DNA from 3 places in the Clostridium fermenticellae genome. Region 2 is predicted to be linked to each of the others. Evidence: riboswitches for the same ligand, from Rfam matches in the RefSeq annotation. Region 2 holds a riboswitch; each other region holds the start of a gene.
The links. A riboswitch is a leader RNA that binds a small molecule or an ion and turns the genes downstream of it on or off. The one in region 2 is predicted to bind thiamine pyrophosphate.
Positions count from the first base shown of each region.

Region 1: linked by a shared signal. The riboswitch ahead of thiC (phosphomethylpyrimidine synthase ThiC) and the one ahead of thiW (energy coupling factor transporter S component ThiW) in region 2 are both predicted to bind thiamine pyrophosphate.
Region 3: linked by a shared signal. The riboswitch ahead of thiD (bifunctional hydroxymethylpyrimidine kinase/phosphomethylpyrimidine kinase) and the one ahead of thiW (energy coupling factor transporter S component ThiW) in region 2 are both predicted to bind thiamine pyrophosphate.

Region 1 is NZ_CP032416.1:1,057,624-1,064,486, forward strand. Features, by position in the region: gene D4Z93_RS05090 (hypothetical protein) at 1-782, shown strand, start outside; gene D4Z93_RS05095 (metal ABC transporter substrate-binding protein) at 1,137-2,057, opposite strand; gene D4Z93_RS05100 (metal ABC transporter ATP-binding protein) at 2,158-2,835, shown strand; gene D4Z93_RS05105 (metal ABC transporter permease) at 2,828-3,670, shown strand; TPP riboswitch at 3,734-3,841, shown strand; gene thiC (phosphomethylpyrimidine synthase ThiC) at 3,926-5,239, shown strand; gene D4Z93_RS05115 (methyl-accepting chemotaxis protein) at 5,455-6,863, shown strand, end outside.
Region 2 is NZ_CP032416.1:1,340,908-1,347,770, reverse strand. Features, by position in the region: gene D4Z93_RS06455 (metallophosphoesterase family protein) at 1-735, opposite strand, end outside; gene D4Z93_RS06450 (PqqD family protein) at 867-1,217, opposite strand; gene D4Z93_RS06445 (OPT family oligopeptide transporter) at 1,207-3,126, opposite strand; gene thiW (energy coupling factor transporter S component ThiW) at 3,392-3,961, opposite strand; TPP riboswitch at 4,248-4,359, opposite strand; gene D4Z93_RS06435 (sigma-54 interaction domain-containing protein) at 4,552-5,976, shown strand; gene D4Z93_RS06430 (M20 metallopeptidase family protein) at 6,165-6,863, opposite strand, start outside.
Region 3 is NZ_CP032416.1:2,401,928-2,408,790, forward strand. Features, by position in the region: gene thiE (thiamine phosphate synthase) at 65-673, opposite strand; gene thiM (hydroxyethylthiazole kinase) at 664-1,476, opposite strand; gene thiD (bifunctional hydroxymethylpyrimidine kinase/phosphomethylpyrimidine kinase) at 1,655-2,455, opposite strand; TPP riboswitch at 2,521-2,619, opposite strand; gene addA (helicase-exonuclease AddAB subunit AddA) at 2,654-6,370, opposite strand; gene D4Z93_RS11200 (sensor domain-containing diguanylate cyclase) at 6,421-6,863, opposite strand, start outside.

The sequences.
Region 1 (6,863 bases), 280 kb from region 2:
ATAATGAGATATGGTATACTGTTGGAGAACCTCAATGTAAAAGAATAAATGATTATGAATATCCATCTAGAATTATACGTATTGGGAAGATATTATTTCCACATGGAATTTTTGATTCAAGAGTATGCCCGGAATGTGGTAAATATATAACTACTTTTGGTGGAAGTTGGTGTAGGTTATCTACTGAAGTTTTTGGACCATCTATAGTAGATGAATTGCAGAAAAACTGGAAATATAGAAGCGAGAAGGAATTGAAAAGCAGACATGGGGCAATAGAATGTCCTTATTGTGGACAAATAACATATCCGTCTGATATGCCGCTTATAATGCAAACAATGGCTAAAAAGCAAAGTATTGCACCACTTGAGGAGGTTAAAACAGAAGTTGGCCTTTTGATGAAAAATGCAAAACATATAGTATTTGCAGGGTATAGTCTTCCGATAGATGATATAATGGTGAAAACTTTTTTTATGTCGTCTATAGCTGGAAATGATAAGAGAAGATTAAAATGTACTGTTCTAAATTATGATAAAGACTATTCAGAATGTGGATGGATTACCGGAGATAAGATATCAGATTATCTAAAGTGCAGTACAAATAAAGAAGTATCTGAGTGTATAGAAAATGTCTGTGATATATTTGATATAGAAAATGTACGTGTATCCTTGGAGGGAATACCAAATATATTTATGGAGAATGGAAAGTGCAGCAGAGAAAAAATAAAGGATTTATTATATCCGAAAGAATATTTTAAAGGAGGATTTCCAATAACCAGGGATTAACTTTGTGGAGGTACTTTTCATTAAAGTAAATTAATATGTCGATTTAGAAATTTATAGGGTTTATAACTGAAAGCTTAACTTATGCTCCGGCCGGGATTTCCAAAATACGTCACGTAAAAAATTTCTAGTAAGTGTAAGCTTGCGTTCATAAAAATCTAAGCAGATTTTATAAACTCGCAGGCTCAAACATATAAAATCCACTAAGATTTTTAAGAACGCTTCACTAACACTTACTACAAAATTTTTTAATGTGCCTAAATTTTAGAAATCCCGGTCTACGCATAAGTTAAGCTTAGAATTACAAACCCTATATAAATATAAACTGAGTAATTGCCGGTAATTTTTTGCCGGCAATTACTTTAAACTGTTGTAAATTAAATCTAAATTTGAAGCCATAGATTGTAAATAATCTTTATTGTCCTCTTTGCTTTCAATTGTGTATATTTTTTTAACTTTTGCATTGACTTCTGATGCCAGAGTTTCAGATATTTTGGGGCTTACCATTTCTTCAACAAATATAGTTTTAATTTTATTTTTTCTGCAGTAATCAGTAAGTAACTTTAGTTGTTTTGCACTTGGCTCTTCAGATGCAAATACATCTTCTATACTTCTTTGTTCTAATCCGTAATCTCTGCAGAGATATGCAAATGCAGCATGCCCTGTAACAAAACTTTTATTTGGAACTGATTTTAATTTCTCATTGTAAGAATTATATAGTGCATCTATTTTCTTAGAAAAATCATTGAAATTTTTCTCATAGTAAGATTTATTTAAGGGATCTGCCTTAACAAGTGCATCTCTTATATTTTTTGATTCAATTTTAGCGTTTTTTAGACTAAGCCATATATGAGGATCATATTGACCATGCTCCTTTATTTCATTAGAATCACCATTTTTTATAGGAGTTATTCCTTTTGAGGCATTGGTAACAATCAAATTTTTATTGTCTATTGATTCAAGGGTTTTATCTACCCAGTTTTCCATTCCAAAACCATTATATATGAAGACTTTTGAATCACTTATATTTCTCATATCCTTTACTTTGGGTTCAAAATCATGAGGTTCTGTTCCTTCTGGTACTAAGGTTTCTATATCTATTTTATCTTTACCAATAGCATAGGCAAATTCACGAAGAGCGTTAAATGTAACTACAACTCTTATTTTTGAATTTGAATTCTTTACAGTATCTTTATGTATATTATTACCACATCCAGTAAAAAATAATATTATAGTTGCAGTTATAAATATGGCAAGCACTTTTTTTGTCTTCAACATATTATCACTCCTAAAAATTTATGTTGCAAATCATTTGCATTTACATATATAATATATTATGTGAATTGAATTTGTCAATAAATAATAGGAGGACATATACATGCTTAAGATCAATAATTTATATTTTTCTTATAATAATCTTGCGCCATATATATTAAATAATATTAATCTTACTATAAAAGATGGAGAATATGTTTCTATATTGGGCGAAAATGGTTGTGGAAAATCAACATTGATAAAATTAATACTTAATATATTATCGCCTACAAGTGGCACTATAGTTAATGATGCTAAGAATGTCGGATATGTAGCACAAAAATCTGATTTTTTAAACTCTGATTTTCCAATTACAGTTTATGAAATGCTTGATTGTTATAGAAAAATATTAAAAATAAAGGATAAAAAAATAGTTGAAAAGAGCCTGGATAGAGTGAGTATGTTAAAATTTAAAAATTCATTAATAGGCAATTTATCAGGAGGACAATGTCAAAAAGTATTTATAGCAAGAGCATTAATGGGAAATCCTCATTTGCTTATTTTAGATGAGCCGTCTACTGGTGTTGATATAAAAAGCCAAAGAGAGATTTATTCATTGATTAAAAGTTTAAACAGAGATACAGGTATAACGGTCATATCAATAGAACACAACCTTAAGGCAGCGATTTCAAATTCATCTCTTATATATCACATTGCAAATGGTAATGGACATATGTGCAAACCAGAAACGTACATTAATGAATACGTGGAAGCCAATGGAGGTAATAAATTTTATGTTTGATTATACATTCATGCGAAATGCTTTTGCAATAGCAATCCTAATTTCTATTTTATGCCCCTGTATAGGTATATTTTTAGTGCTTAGAAGATATTCCATGATAGGAGATACTCTTTCGCATACTTCACTTGCTGGAGTTGCGGTAGGACTTTTGGCACAAAAAAATCCTATTGCTGTTGCATTTTTGTTTACTTCAATATGTGGAGTTTTAATTGAATTTTTGAGGAATTATTTTAAAAAGTATGCAGAACTTATACTTGTCATAGTGATGTCATTAGGTGTAGGAATTGCAATTACGATAATGAGTTCTGGAGAACTTCATACAAATGTTGATTCATTTATATTTGGAAGTATCCTTACAGTAACTAAGGAAGATTTATATACGGTTTTAATACTTAGTATAATATCATATATATTGATGTTTTTCCTGTATAATCAACTTGTCTTCATTGCTTTTGATGAAGAAGCAGCAACAATATCTGGAATCAGGGTTAAACTTGTAAATTATATATTTTTAATATTGGTTGCTGCTACAGTTTCTGTTTCAATAAGAATAGTTGGAGTTCTTGTTTTGAGTTCAATGATTGCACTGCCAGTAGCAACTGCACTGCAACTTAAAAGAGGATTTAAAATTACTCTTGTATCTTCAATACTATTTAGTGTTGTGGATGTTTTAATAGGTCTATTTTCTTCATATTATATTGGCTGTGCGCCAGGAGGTTTGATTGCATTGTCATCCGTTATTATGCTGACTTTAGTGATGTCAATTAAAAAGATAGCATTTGTCAACTATTCCTATAAATTATCGAGTAAAAATATTATAAAAGAGAATAATTAAAGAATTTAAGTCTGATGATTATTGACATATACATGAATATGTGATATTAATTAGTTAAATAATAGTATTGTTTTGGGGAGCCTGTATTATAGGCTGAGAGTGAGATAGAATCTTAGACCCGTACTACCTGATTTGGGTAATGCCAACGTAGGAAAAACTTTACATAACTTTAAATATAGAGTTGTATAAAAAGTTTAGATAGGGAAGCATTACATGTTTCTCTATTTTTTTATGCAAAAAAGGAGATGTATTAAAATGGATTATACGACACAAATGGATGCAGCAAGAAAAGGGATAATTACAGATGAAATTAAGACAGTGGCAGAAAAAGAGAATATGGATGTTAATGAACTTATGAAACTTATTGCAGAGGGAAAGGTTGTTGTTCCAGCTAATAAAAATCACAAAAATTTAAGTGCAGAGGGAGTTGGAAAGAGATTAAAAACAAAAATAAATGTAAACTTAGGTATTTCAAAAGATTGCTGTAATATTGATTTAGAACTTGATAAGGTGAAAAAAGCAATAGATATGAAGGCAGAGGCTATAATGGATTTAAGCTGTTTTGGAAAAACCAAAGAATTTAGGACAAGGCTTATAGGTATGTCACCAGCTATGATAGGCACTGTACCTATGTATGATGCTGTTGGTTTTTATGATAAGGAATTAAAGGATATATCAGCTGAGGAACTTTTGGGAGTTATAGAGACGCATGCAAAAGATGGTGTTGATTTTATGACTATACATGCAGGTATAAATAGAGAAACAGCAGAAGTATTTAATAGAAATCCAAGACTCATGAATTTTGTATCCAGAGGAGGAAGTCTTCTTTATGCATGGATGAAACTAAATAATAAAGAAAATCCATTTTATGAATATTTTGATAAGGTTCTTGATATATGTGAAAAGTACGATGTTACAATAAGTCTTGGAGATGCATGCAGACCTGGATGTTTGAATGATTCAACGGATGCAAGTCAAATTAAAGAACTTATGACACTGGGAGAACTTGCGAAGAGAGCCTGGAAAAGAAATGTACAGGTAATGATAGAAGGACCAGGGCATATGGCTTTAAATGAAATAGAAGCTAATATGATGATGGAAAAAAAGTTATGTCATGATGCACCATTTTATGTTCTAGGACCTATTGTGACTGATATAGCACCAGGCTACGATCATATAACTAGTGCAATTGGCGGAGCAATTGCAGCAACCTACGGGGCTGATTTTTTATGTTATGTAACACCGGCAGAGCATTTAAGACTACCAGATTTAGATGACATGAAGGAAGGCATTATAGCAACTAAAATAGCAGCACATGCAGCAGATATTGCAAAAGGTGTCAATGGAGCTAGAGATATAGATAATAGTATGGCTAAAGCAAGAAGAGAACTTGACTGGAATAAAATGTTTGAATTTGCAATAGATCCAGATAAGGCTAGAATGTATAGAGAGAGCTCTAGACCGGAAGACGAAAAAACTTGTACAATGTGTGGAAAAATGTGCGCTGTTAGGAATATGAATAAAGTTATGGAGGGTAAAAATATAAATATATTAAGAGATGATAATTAAATTTTGAAGTTATAAAATTTATTAAAAGAACTGCTGAATAATATCAGCAGTTCTTCTTTTTTTGTCGGTATTTGTGTTAAATAGCAATAAGTTGATATTTTATATGATTATTATAACTAAAAAGGTTAATCTTAAAGATATATTAATAAATATGGTATTATCTACGATAATTGAATTGTAATATTTTAATATGAGTTACTTAAGGAGGAATTTATATGAGAAACAATGCAATATTAAAGAAGTCTGTGAAATTTAAGATCTTAAGAATACCGATAATTATAATTTTTGTTGTAGTAGCCCTAATAGCGTGTATGTCTATATATGAAGTGAAAAGTAAAATATTGCTGCAGATGGAGACAGATGGACTGGTGATGGCAGATCATGTTTCGAGTGAAATAGAGAGAAATAATAGTTCTATAGATGAATTAAATGGATCTATAGATACTAGAGTAAAGACTTTAAGTAGCTTTTTAAATGCTAATATGGACAAGGCAAATGATGATTATTTGACTTTACTTTCTAAACAGTTTGAAGTTAATGAAATAAATATTGCTGATCCATCTGGAAAAACTATATATACAAATTTGCCAACAAATGTGGGTTATGTGTACGATAGTAAAACGGATGCATATAGGGTTCTGAAGGGAGAAAAGAATTTCTCTATGGAGGATATAAGAAAAAGTACACTATCAAATGATTATTATAAGTATGGAAGTATGCGCCTGGATAATGGAGGTATAGTTCAGATAGGAATTTTAGCAAATGCTGTCCAAAAGTTGACATCTAATCTAGAAATGCAAAATTTTATGCAATCTTTGGTTAAGGATAAGAGTGTTGTATATGCAGCATTTATAGGCAGTGATTTAAAAATAAAGGCTCATAGTGATAAAACTAGAGTAGGCATCACTGTAAATGATATTGGCAGTAAAACTGCGGCTGCTCACGGAAAGACGTATTCTTCTCAATATAAATATGAAAATAAGATACCAGTATATGATGTTTTGGTTCCTGTCTCTAAAAATGGTAAAACTATAGGTGCAGTTGATCTTGGCATGTCTATGGAGAATGTAAATAAAACAGTACGTATGATTACAATACTTATTATTGTTTTAGCTCTTGCAGCATTTCTTATAGCTGTATTTATGCTTACCAAGGTATCAAAGAGCATAACTTCTCCTTTAGATGAATTAGTTATTTTTGCCAAAAAAATAGAGGATGGAGATTTAAATAATGAAATAGACATAAAAAGCGAAGATGAAATTGGTGTTTTAGCACGCAGCTTTAAGAACATGGGTAATGGCTTAAAGGATACCATAGCTTCTATAAAAGAAAACTCTGAAAAGGTCCAAGTTATGTCAAATGATTTGAATACTAATGCGGAACATATGACAAGTGCTGCAAATGAAGTTTCAGGAGCTGTCCAGGAAGTTGCGGAGGGAACTACAAAGCAATCTGAGGATTTGGTTTCTATATCAGAAAGCATGGAGAGACTGGGAGAAGAAATTCAAAATATATTTGATAAGCTTTCTCATGTGGAAGAAACATCTAATATTACAAAAGATAAGGCGGACAATGGCAAAAAAGAAATAAATATACTTTTGAAATCAATTACTGATGTAAAGGA
Region 2 (6,863 bases):
CCCGCAAACCCTTCTATAATCCAACTTGCAAATGTCTTTTGATATAGTACCTATATAGATACCTTTTTCATCAAGTTCATCAAAACCCCTTCCCTCAGGGCATCCTGAATAAGCATAAAATGTACTGCCAGCCTTAAGTACATCCGTTTTTTTATGAATATGTCCCAGGGCAATATAGTCCATTTTACTATCTGAAATCTGTTTTTCTGTAATTGGATTATACCTGCTCCTTTGATTTTGAGCTACAAGTTCTCCATGGACTACACATATATTAATCAAGCCATCATCAACATTTTTAAAGTTTTTGATCATGGACGACTTACTCTGTGTACTTAAAAAAGCCGTTCCCCACACGCACACACTAGAATCTTTAATTTCTACCTTTTCAAGAGAATTTTTAAATATGATAACATTTTTAGGCCAGAAGTTTTTAATTACATATGGTGAATCACTTGAAGCGGGGTCATGATTTCCAGGTGCAATTACAACTGTTGTATCTTTTATTGCATCAAATCCGTCTCTTATCTCACAAAGTAAATTTTTATTAACATGAACATCATCAAACAAATCCCCTGCTATAAGCAGCAATTCAACATTTTCATCCCTGCACAACTTTAAAATATTAAAAAATGTACCTTTAATTTCAGCTTTTCTTACAGCAGCCTTGTTCCCAAGTATTGATAGTTCTGATCCTAAGTGAATATCTGCACAATGAACTATTTTAATTGTCTTCATATTTGTCACCTCGTACTAATACCAATTCTTATCAATATATATAATTATATATTACAGCAATTCTTTAATTAAAAACACATGAATCTCCATAAAAAATAAAGATGATGCTATTTACAGCACCATCTTTATTTTTAAACATTTGTTTTCTTTATATAATGGCAATTCACATCTATATGATTCAAAAATAACAGTAACCTTTCATAAAGCGGATTTACCTTATCTCCATATCTTTTTTCAAGACTCTCTCCAATATCTTTTACTGTTTTCTCACCGTCAATCTTTAAAAAAACATAACTTGAATACTCATCCAAAGTAATTTTCTTATACTTAGGAATTTCAAAATTTAGTTTTCTCATCAGCTGTTGTATCTTATGTTCTTGTTTTTCAAGTACAGTAACAATATTATTCTCATCTACTTCATACTCCAAATTATCTGCTACTTTAAATATTACATTTAGAACATCTTCATTATTACTCAGCATTTTTTGCCTTACTTCTCATTATAGGTATTATAGATGCTATCACAAGAACTATCAATAATATATATCCCATGCCATTACTAGCAGCAAATCCAGTTGGTGTTCCTACTTTTATAACCCCGGTTACCTGAAGTATTATACCAATAAGACCTATAATAGAACCTCCGGCAACAAGCCCGGACGATAAACTTATGCCATTAGAAACCCTTGCTTCTCTTTGCTTATCGTCTTTAGATACCTTATCCACAAACAAACGAATAAGTGCACCTATTAATATTATTGAAGTTGTAGCTATTGGTAAATAAAATCCTATAGCTACTGTCATTACAGGCATTTTTAGTAAAAATAATGCTATTCCAATAACAATACCTACAATTATCATGACCCAAGGTAACTTACCTGACATTATACCAGCCGTAAGTGTAGACATCAGGTTAGCTTGAGGTAATGCAAATGGTACATTATCACCAGTCATTGAAAGTTGACTTGAAAGAAGCAATATAACACCAGTAACTACTGCTGCACCAATTATTCCGGCTATTGCAAAATACTTTTGCATTTCATTCTTGTCACCGCCAATTACAAATGTAACTTTTTGTGACTGACAATAACCACCAGCAGCAGATATAGCAGTAACAATAAATGTACCAAATAAAAGCAATGATCTATTATTTGCCGGACTCTTCCATCCCATTATAACAAATAATAATGTTACTATAACTATAGAAGCAATAGTCATGCCGGATACAGGAAGATTTGAAGTCCCTATAGTTCCTGTTAATCTTCCAGATACTATAACAAATAATAAAGATAATATTAATGATAATATGGATACAATTATTGCCATTAATATATTTCCGCCAGATATTAAAAAACCACCTATAAATCCTATTACTATACCACCAATTAATATTATATTTTCAGCAGATGAACTGCCTTTACTATCTGACGTATTTGCATTAAGAGTTTCTTTTACAGATGATATTATTGTAGGTATAAGTTTTATAGCACCTATAAATCCTCCAGATAACATCATGCCCGCTCCTACATATTTTACATAACTTCCTGCTATATCAGCAACCTGCATTGCATTTATATTTACCTGAGGATTATTCCATACAGTCGCGCCACCTTCTCCAAGAGAAATAAAATACCCTATCAAAGGTGTAATAGCAAAATTAGATAATATTGATCCGGCAAACATAGTTAGCGCTACATCTATACCCACTATAAATCCTATGCCTAAGAGTAAAGGATTAGCTTCAACTTCAAATTTCCACTTATAGAAAGCTTCATTTACATAACTTATAACATTATTAGCTACATTAAAAAATGAACTAGTTACAAGAGTTATAACACCTCCTATAGAAAATCCAATTCCCATAAACTTCACAGATTCTTTAACCCCTTCTGAAGCAACAAGTGTTTCAGATATAGCCATCGATTCAGGATACATAAGATTTCCATGTTCTTGAATAATTAAATAATTATACACAAGAGAAGCTGCTCCTACTCCAAACAAAACTCCTCCTATTCCAATAACAAATCCCTCTAAAAAAGAAAAATGCGCTCCTATCAAAAGTATTGCTGGTAAAACAAATATCATACCACTAGCAATAGATTCTCCACCACTTGACATGCCTTGTACCAAATTTTTACCAAGAATTCCTTTTTGTTTGGCAAACATAGCTATAAATACAGAACCTATTATAGAACCTGGTATGCCAGCTGCAACTGTAAGTCCTGATTTCATACCTGAGTATGCCGTTGATGCTGCAAATAATACTGATAAAATAATTCCAATAGTTAATACAGCGGCATTTCCGCCAGATTTAGATCCATCAGAAATATACGGAACATAATCTATTCCGGATACATTGCCATATGCGCCTTTAGACAATTTTTTATTCATAATTCTTGCCTCCTTTTATACATTATCTTTATAATTATAACATAATTTCCAGCAAAATACAGTTCGAAATTCTTCTAATAAATAAGATTTATTAATTATAAGATTCATAATACTTAAAATATTATATGTTGTTTTTTATTTTCTTCCACGTACTTCAATTTAAACAATATTTATAATATATCAAATACATAAAGAGGTTAATTATATCCACAAACGCTCAAAAAAGACATATGGTTTCACTTAAGAAATCATGTGTCTTTTTAATTTAAAATTCTGTCTTATTTACAGATACATCTTTTTTTATAATTGGTACCTTTTCACAAATTTCCATTCCTAATCTTTGTTGAATCTTTATAAGCATACCATTTTTATTTAAAGCACCTAAAAACACAAGCGCAATTACTCCCCCAATTATTGTTGCAGTAAAAAATAGCGGAACATAAAACATAAGTGAAAGTTCTTTCCTTCCCCAAAAATATGTCATTATCGGCGATGAAACAACTGCTCCTATAATGCCGGTGCCTATAGTTTCTCCTAGTGCCGCAAATAACAAATTATTTCTAGATATCCTATATAAAACTCCTGATAAAAAAGCTCCAAATACAGCACCTGTAAGAGCTAAAGGTGGTATTCCCATAATAAGCATTCTTATAATTCCAATTAATACAGCACAAAGTAATGCATACCAAGGTCCCAAAATAACTGCACACGTAATATTGATGACAGATGACATAGGACACATTCCTTCAATACGTAGAATTGGAGAAATAACAACTCCCATTGCTATCATCATAGCTAACATAAGTTTTCTTAGTAATTTTGACTTTTTTTTCATAAAAATAGGCCTCCATAATAGTATAGTTTGCCAATGTTATCATACAGAAAATACTATTATTTAGGTATAAATTTAAGACAACTAGATAGCATTTTACCATATAATTATATTGGTCGGTCGAAGCTCAAAAGCTTCCTCTCACCTTGAAACACAAGTTCCCTAGCTATTTAGTTGTTACATTAATTAAAAAGTACCGGGCGCTCCCCCGCTGCTTATATTACACAAAAAGAGTATACCCGATCCTAACATTAAGGAAGATATACTCTATTTACATTCATTAATTAAAAAATTCATAAACAAATATTTCCTTACGTCAGGATTACCCGAATCAAGTTATGGGTCGAAGCTATAACTTCCTCTCAGCCTGTATATATATACAAGCTCCCCTTTTTTTAATAATTATATCATACACTATTTTTATATGCAATATTACATTACTATTATAATTTTAAAATAATTACAATTTTTTCTTTAATTACTTTAGAAATAATTAATTTTTCAAGTATATTATTAACAATTTCTTAATATAATTCTATCGAGTGATTTTTAGCTTCAGTTGAATTTATAAATTTAGAAATAAGGTGATACTATTGGAAACATTTAAAAAAATAACCTCTAAAAAAATAGACAGACTTTTTATAAAAATAAATGATATAATTTTCAACCAGATACCAATACCAATATGTCTCGTTAATTCGGAGTGTAAAATTGTAACTTTTAATAATTCTTTTAAAGACTATTTTAACCTTAAACTTGAGAATGAAAAAGGTAAATTTGTAGGAGAAGTAGATCCCAATGCTAGATTTCCTGTTATTTTAAAAACCGGAAAAGCCGAAATTAATAGAAAGCACAAATTTCAAGGCAGAGATATAATAGTACATAGACTTCCCCTTCATTTTAACAATAAATTGATTGGCGGAATTAGTATAACTATTATAGGAGATTTAAATTATATTTATAGATTAGTAACAGAAAACAATCTAATAAAAAACTTAAAATCTTATAAAAATAATCAATCTGCTATCTCCGAAGTATATAAAGCTAAATATACCTTTGATGATATACTATCAAATTCCAATTGCCTAAATAATTGTAAAGAGCAAGCTAAGTCTTTTGCTGAAACAGACTTGACTGTTCTAATAACTGGCGAAAGCGGGGTTGGAAAAGAGCTTTTTGCTCATTCTATTCATAATTACAGTAAAAGGAGAAAAAATCCTTTCATAAGTATAAATTGTGCAGCAATACCAGAAAGTTTAATAGAGTCTGAGCTCTTTGGACATGAGGAAGGTTCTTTTACTGGAGCTACAAAGAATGGTAGAATGGGAAAATTTGAATTAGCCAATACAGGTACGATTTTTTTAGATGAAATAGGAGATTTACCACTCAAGATGCAAGTAAAACTGCTTAGAGTTCTGCAGGAAAAAGAAATAGAACGAGTTGGAGGTAATAAAATCATAAATTTAGATATAAGAGTTATAGCAGCTACAAACTGCGACCTTCAAGAAAAAGTTAATTCTGGTACCTTTAGAAAAGATTTATTTTATAGACTTAATGTCTTAAACTTAGAAATACCTCCTCTTAGAGAAAGACCTTCTGACATATCCCTTTTAATTGATAACTTTATAAATAACTTTTATAAAAAATATGGCATATGTGGTGAATTTACTGAAGATGTTTTAAAAACATTATGTTTATATAAATGGCCTGGAAATGTAAGAGAACTAAGAAATATTGTAGAGAGAATGCTGGTTATTTCTAAAGAACATTCAATTAAAGTTGACAGCATACCTGAAAACATATTGAATAGCAGCAAGGAATCAATGGATGCTAATATAAAACAACTTATTAAAACCAAAACCTTCAGCCCATTAAAAAGCAGCGTCTTTAAAACAGAAAAGGAACTTATAATAAATACTCTAATAGAAAATAACTTTAACAAATCTAAAACTGCAGAAATCTTAGGCATACCTAGAATGACTTTATATAGAAAGTTAAAGGAAATAAATTTGAAATAGATTTCACAATTTAATTATAAATAATTAATTAAATTGTGACTAAAACTAATATGCAGAGACATGCTCACAAAATGAAAATATTTATAATACTGAAATTTGGTATAGGGTTTATAAATGAAAGCTTAACTTCGACTTGTAAACCCTATATCCTGAAGGATAATTGATTTATTGAATCTTCTTATTATTGATTAGGAAAGATAGTCAATACTAACCTGAACATATGCTGCTACCCCTATTGGTAAAGCGTCTTCATCTACTTTAAAATAATTTGAATGATGTGAATAACAACAATCTTTTGATTCATTTCTTCCTCCTAGAAGCATCAAAGCACCGGGCACAGATTCCAGGTATTCCGAAAAGTCTTCAGAACCCATTATCTTTTCAGTTGCTATAAAACCATCTTCTCCGACTATCTTTGCAACAGATTTTTTGGTAAATTTAGCAGCCTTCTCATCATTAATAGTTACACCACAAATGAAATTATAATTAAACTCATAGTCACATCCATAGGCAGCACATATATTTTTTATTACTTTTTCAATCCATATTGGCATATTTTTTCTACAATAAGAGCTGAAGGCTCTATTCATTCCTTCCATTTTTGCAGAACCCGGAGTTACATTAAACCTATCTCCTCCTTTTATTGTACCTATATTTATCACTATTGGAGATCTTACATCATTTACCCTGCTGACTACAGTTTGCATGCCATTAATTACTGAAGCGGCACACACAATTGAATCTATTCCCTGCCAAGGTGCTGAACCATGACTTGATTTTCCCTTAATTTCAAGATTCCATATATCACCTGAGGCCATTAAAGGACCTTCTTGAAGTATTACCTTGCCTATAGGAGTATCCGCCCATATGTGCATACCAAAAATGAA
Region 3 (6,863 bases), 1.1 Mb from region 2:
GACCGGGATTTATAAACCTTATGTAGATTAGAAAGGTGAATTTTAACATAAACTTTTTATATTTTTATAATAAGTTTTGGGCAGCTCTCTTGAAATCCTTTTTGCCAAGTATTGCTGATACTACAGATATACCTGTAACTCCTGATTTTAATACATCTTTATAATTTGTTTCATTTACACCACCAATTGCAACAGAAGGAATAGTTATTTCATCACATATCTTTTTTAAACCATCTATCCCTATAGGTTTATCTATATCTTTTTTAGTTCCCGTATAAAATGCGGCCCCAAGTCCAACATAATCTGCTCCACCTTTTTGCGCTTCTAAAGCTTCCTTTATATTACCCGCTGAAACTCCTATAATCTTATCATGTCCAAGCATTTTCCTTGCTATTTTAAGTGGCATATCACTTTGACCTATGTGTACACCATCTGCATCAACAGCTTTTGCAACATCTATTCTATCATTTATTATTATAGGTACATTATAATAGTCAGTAATTGATTTCACCTGAAGTGCTATCTTATAAAATTCTCTAGTAGATGCATGCTTTTCCCTTACCTGTACCAATGTTGTACCACCTAGAATAGCCTGCTCAACTGCATCTTTTAATTCAACATCATCTAAATAGTCCCTGTCTGTTACAAGATATAATCTATAATCTACTTCCATTCAATTTTCCCTTCTTCTTTCAATCTTTTTTCGGTTAAACTGTAAATACAATCCATCAATTTAACTCTAAAACTTCCAGGAAGTTTAGCTTCCTCATAAGCCGCTTCACCTGCCAGATTCATTGACAGTATTGCTGCAGTAGTAGATAAAAATTTATCTTCATAAGCTCCAGCTGCAGCACCACAAAGCGCTCCAAGCATGCATCCTGCTCCAGTTATTTTAGTAAACATTTCAACACCATTTTTTATAATAGCAATTTTCACTCCATCTGTAATATAATCCTTCTTTCCGGTAGCAGCAACCACACACTTATATTTATTGGCAACATTAATGCAGGCTTCTAGTACACCTTCCCCATCATCCAGCGAATCAACTCCTCTTACATTTGAATCCACTCCTGCTAAGAATTTTATTTCTCCAACATTTCCCTTTATAACATCTATACGTCCAACTTCAGAAATTCTATTTATAACTGAAAATCTTCTAGGTATTGCTCCACATGCTACTGGATCTAGTACAACTGGTACATCATTTATTTTTGCAGAAATACTTGCAAGGACATCAGCTGTCTCCTGCTCTTTACTGAGTGTTCCAAGATTTATATATAGTGCCGATGATATCTTTACAAAATCAAAAACCTCATCATACGCTTCACACATTGCCGGTGATCCTCCAAATGCAAGCAATATATTTGCACAGTCATTTATCGTTACACCATTAGTAATACAATCAACAAGAGGAACCTTCTTTCTTATTTCAGTTAACACCCTTGAAACTTTATTCATAATCTCATCATTATACATCTTATTACCCCCTAATTTATATATAGAATTTACAAGTTCAAGCTTAACTTATGCATAGGCCGGGATTTTCAAAATACCGGGCTTTAGAATTACTAAAAGCATTTATAGTACCGGATTTTGACAGTATCTCCCGGGGGATGGATTAACTTTTCATTTATAAACCCTATAAATTTTGTAATTAAAATTTTATACCTGCAGATTTATATAATTCTACAAAATGTCCAACAGGACCAACTCCATTTCCGATTGAAAAAGAATTTTCAATTGCTTTAGTTATGTACTCTTTAGAAAACCTAACTGCCTCCGATATACTTAAACCACGACTTAAAAATGAAGCTATTGCAGATGACAACGTACAGCCGGTTCCATGTGTATTTTTTGTATCTATTCTCTTTCCTTTTACCTTTATAAAATAATTCCCGGTCAGCAATATATCATTTGCATCATTAAGCCTGTGTCCACCTTTAACCAGCACATTTTTTGCCCCTAAGGCCTCTATTCTTTTGGCTGCTTCTTTCATATCGTCTTCATTCTTTATCTTCATCTTTGCTAAAACCTCTGCTTCAGGTATATTAGGTGTGACTAAATCTGCAATTTCAACAAGTTGTTTCAAAGACTCCTCTGCCTTTACTTTAAGCAAGTGATATCCGCTTTTAGATACCATGACAGGGTCAAGCACTATATTTGATGCTTTGTATTTTATCAGTAATTTTTTTATAACTTCTATACTGTTACTGTTTGACACCATACCTATTTTTACTGCATCAACCTTTATATCATCAAATATAGCCTTAATCTGTGCTTCAATCATATCACTATCTACATCCATTGATTTTTTAACTCCAACTGTATTTTGTGCAGTTATTGCTGTTATAACACTCATTCCATAAACACCAAGTGCACTCATTGTTTTTAAATCTGCCTGTATTCCAGCACCACCACAGCTATCAGAGCCAGCAATCGTTAGTACTTTTTTCAATTTATACACCCCTTTTACAAAGTTTTGCCTCAAAATAAAAATGCACTGCTGAAAAGCAATGCATAAAATTCTTAATTTTTGCTTCCCTACGCCAATATTAACTGGATCAGGTTCAAAGGGTTGGAAACTCCTCTCAGCCTCAAGCGGCACCCCCACAAACGTTATTATTAATATACTATTATTATATACATATATATCCTAAATTTCAACAGCCGTATTATTATAAAGCAAATATAAATACTTATTCTTAACCTTCTTACCTGTAATTAATTCTAAAGCCTTCGCATAATACTTAAGTTGGAACTCATATTTTCGCTTAATATCCCCTATATCCTCTATATAGTCTGTTTTATAATCAATTACAACAAGTTCATCATCCTCTTCAAAATAACAATCTATTATACCTTGAACTAATATTTTTTCATCTTCATATAATTTCTTTGGCAAATCTTCATATATCTCACTACTACTTAAATTTATGATAAATTGTTTCTCTCTATAGACATTATTTGAATTAAGCATTCTCTTGCCAAGCTTAGATGTAAAAAGCCTTAATATCTTCTGTACATCAACACATTTAGCTTCTTCTTGTGTTATAAAATTTTTTGTTATTAGGCCCTCAATCTGATGAGCTATGTCCTGCGATCTAAGTACATTTTTTAAGTCAAGTTTCTGAAGAACTAGGTGCACAATTGTACCTCTTTCTGCACCTGATATATTCTTAGTCTCCTTTAAAAACTTTGGAGTATTTAATGAAGTATTTTTAAATATAACTTCACTATCACCATCCTGTGATAATAAAAATTTTCTTTTAAGTTCTGATATTGACATTTTGGCACTTATATTTTGTGCATCTCTATATTTATATTTCCAATTAAGTCTTCTTGATACCTCGTCTCCAAACTCGCTAATATTGGAATCTAAGTTTATATCATTTATATATTTTAGTACATCATTTTCAGAATCATCATAAATCTTCTTTCTAAAAATAGATTTGTCATACAAATTTATCGTCCACTTAGAATTATCTTCTATAACATACTTTGATACATTAATTTGTCCGAGTCGTCTTATAAGCTTTCCATCTTTATGCCTTGAAAGTGCTCCTCCTATCCAGTCAAGATAACTTCTTGCACTTATTGTATAATATTCAGGTATTTTTTCCTCTTTAACTTCTGTACACTCGCACCATCTGTGACAAGTTTTTTCTATATTATTTACCATGCCCGTTAAAATAAGCTTTTCCTTTGCTCTAGTTAATGCCACATAAAGTATTCTCATCTCTTCAGATAATGTCTCTAATTTTATTTTTCTCTTTATTATCTGTTTTTGAAGTGTAGGATAACTTATTCTTCTCTCTGCATCAATAAAATCTGCTCCAAATCCAAGATCACTGTGAAATAATATACTCTTATTAGCATCCATTAAATTAAAGTTTTTACCTGTTCCAGAGAGTATTACAATAGGAAATTCAAGTCCTTTACTCTTATGTATACTCATGATCTTTACCACATTCTCATTTTCTCCAAGAATCTTTGCACTTCCCATATCTCCACTGCTATTTTTAACTTTATCTATAAAATTTATAAAATTAAACAGACCCTTATAACTAGTGTTCTCATATTGAACAGCTTTGTCAAACAACATTCTTAAGTTAGCCTGCCTTTGGCTTCCGCCCGGCATAGCACCTACAAAACCATAGTAACCTGTATCAGTGTACAAATACCATATAAAGTTATTCAAATCCATATTCATGGATTTATCTCTCCAAACATCAAGTCTATTTAAAAATGCAGACACTTTGTTTTTTAATTTTAAACTTATATGATCCAGGGTATAATCTACAATCTTATCTTCTTCGCATGCATCATCCTCAAAATACTGATCTATTAGTTTCATTGCACTGTAGAAATTTATATCTTTATTTACCATCCTTATATCTATTAATTCTTCTGGTTCAAATGACTCTATTGGAGACCTTAATACAGCTAAAAGAGGTATATCCTGCATCGGATTATCTACTATTTTAAGCATACACATGATAGTTTTTATCTCCGAGGAATCAAAATATCCAATAGCTGTATCTGCAAATACGGGTATTCCTTTTTCCATTAACTCTTGAACATAAACCGAAGCCCAATTTGAAGTTGCTCTTAAAAGTATAACAATATCCCTATATTCTACCTTTCTATAAGCATCTATAGTTTTATCATAAATTAAAAAGCTGCTGTCTCCATTTACAAGTTCATTTATTTTTTTTGCTACCAATCTTGCTTCTATCTGTATATTATCTGGATTCTCTTCATCACCGTCATCTATAATAAGGTCAGCATCATTTTTTGATTCACTTTTATCTATCAGATCTAACTCTATTGGCATGTCATTATCTGTCTTTTCAAAGCTAGCAGCACATTCTAAAAATTCAGATTCATCATAATCAATTTCTCCAACCCTTCTAGACATTATTTGATTAAACACATAGTTAACACCATCTATTATTTCCTTCCTGCTTCTAAAGTTTTTAAAGAGTTTTATTTTTCTGTTCAAACTATTTTTTTCTTCAGAATATGTATTATATTTATGAAGAAATAATTCTGGTTTTGCCTTTCTAAATTTATATATACTCTGCTTTACATCGCCAACCATAAACATATTGGGAAAAGGGTCCTTTTTTGATATTGAATTCATTATAACTTCCTGAACTTCATTGCTGTCCTGATACTCATCTATAAGTATCTCGTCAAAATCATCCCTATATCCAAGTGCCACTTTAGATGGAAGTATTTTGTTATCGTGAGTCTCTGTGAGTATTTCAAGGCAAAAATGTTCTATATCATTAAAGTCTATGACTCCTCTTTCCCTCTTTTTAATGCTAAATCTATCATCAAATGCTATAACAACATCAACTAACGATTTTAATACAAAATACACATGTTTTATATCCTTCGATATATTCTTATTCTCTACAAATATATCAGATATTATAGCTAAAACCTTTTTCTTGACATTATCCCTTATTCCCTTTGCTTTTTCCTTTGCCTCTTTATCAGCATCCTTATTTTTTTTAGCGGGGAGCTTATCAAAGTTAACAGTTTTAAATACACTGTTCATAGAATCCCAATTTTCACAGGACAATATAAGCTTCATATTATAAATGTCATGTTCAAGAGGGTCTATATAGTAACTGATCCCACTTGCATTCTTAACTATGGTTAAAGCCTTTTCCAGGTTATGAAGACATGCTGTTATTTCAACATTTACATATTTAACAAGCATCTCTGCCCATTTGGATTTACCAAAATCAAAGTTTGGGTCTACATTAAACTCTTCTGCCATTTCTACAAGCCATTTTTTAGGATATGGATTACTTGTAGAAAATCTGTGCAGGTCTAAAATTAGGTTTTGAACATTAAAATCATTTTTTCTTCCATAACATTCTAAAAGCTTCAAAAGTTCTGGATCGTCACTATCATACATATCTTCCATAACATCATCCAACGCCTCTTGTTTAAGAAGGACAGCCTCTGTATCATCACATACTCTAAAATTAGGATCTAAATCTACTACATGAAAGTTTTCCCTTATAATTTTTAGGCAAAACGAATGTATAGTCATTATATTTGCTTTATTCAAAAGTATGAGTTGTTTCTGAAGATTTTTAGATTCTGGTTTTTCCTCGAGTTCTTTTGATATTGCATCTCCTATCCTTTCTTTCATTTCCGATGCAGCTGCATTTGTAAATGTAACAACTAATAATTTATCTATATCAATTCCATTATCAGAATCGGTTATTTTTTCTATTATTCTTTTGACAAGCACCGCAGTTTTACCCGCACCCGCTCCTGCAGCAACTAATAAATTGCAGTTTTTAGTATAAATAGCTTGTTTTTGCTCATACGTCCAATTCGTACTCATAAAATCACCCAATCTAATTTTACTACTATAATATAAACTCCTCAATTCATTTAATATACTACTACATTTTTACCTAAATTCTTAGCTTTGTACAAATTCATGTCTGCTCTTTCTATTATTTGGTGTAAATTCTTATCATCATCCTTGACAACAGCTATACCTATAGATATCGTTATTTTATAACTTATACCTTTAAAGTTTACTACTGTATTCTCTATATCTTTTCGTATAGACTCCATTCTGTTATAAACGCTTTCCATATTTTTAACATTATTCATATATATTATTATTTCTTCTCCGCCATATCTTGCAATTATATCATCTTTTCTAATATTATTGCTTATAATTTCGCATATATTCTTTAAAACCAAATCACCAAACTGATGACCATAGGTATCATTACACTTTTTAAAATCATCTACATCTATCATAATGATTGAAAAATTTCTTTCACCATCTGAAATTTTTTTATTTATAACAGAAAAAAAATAGT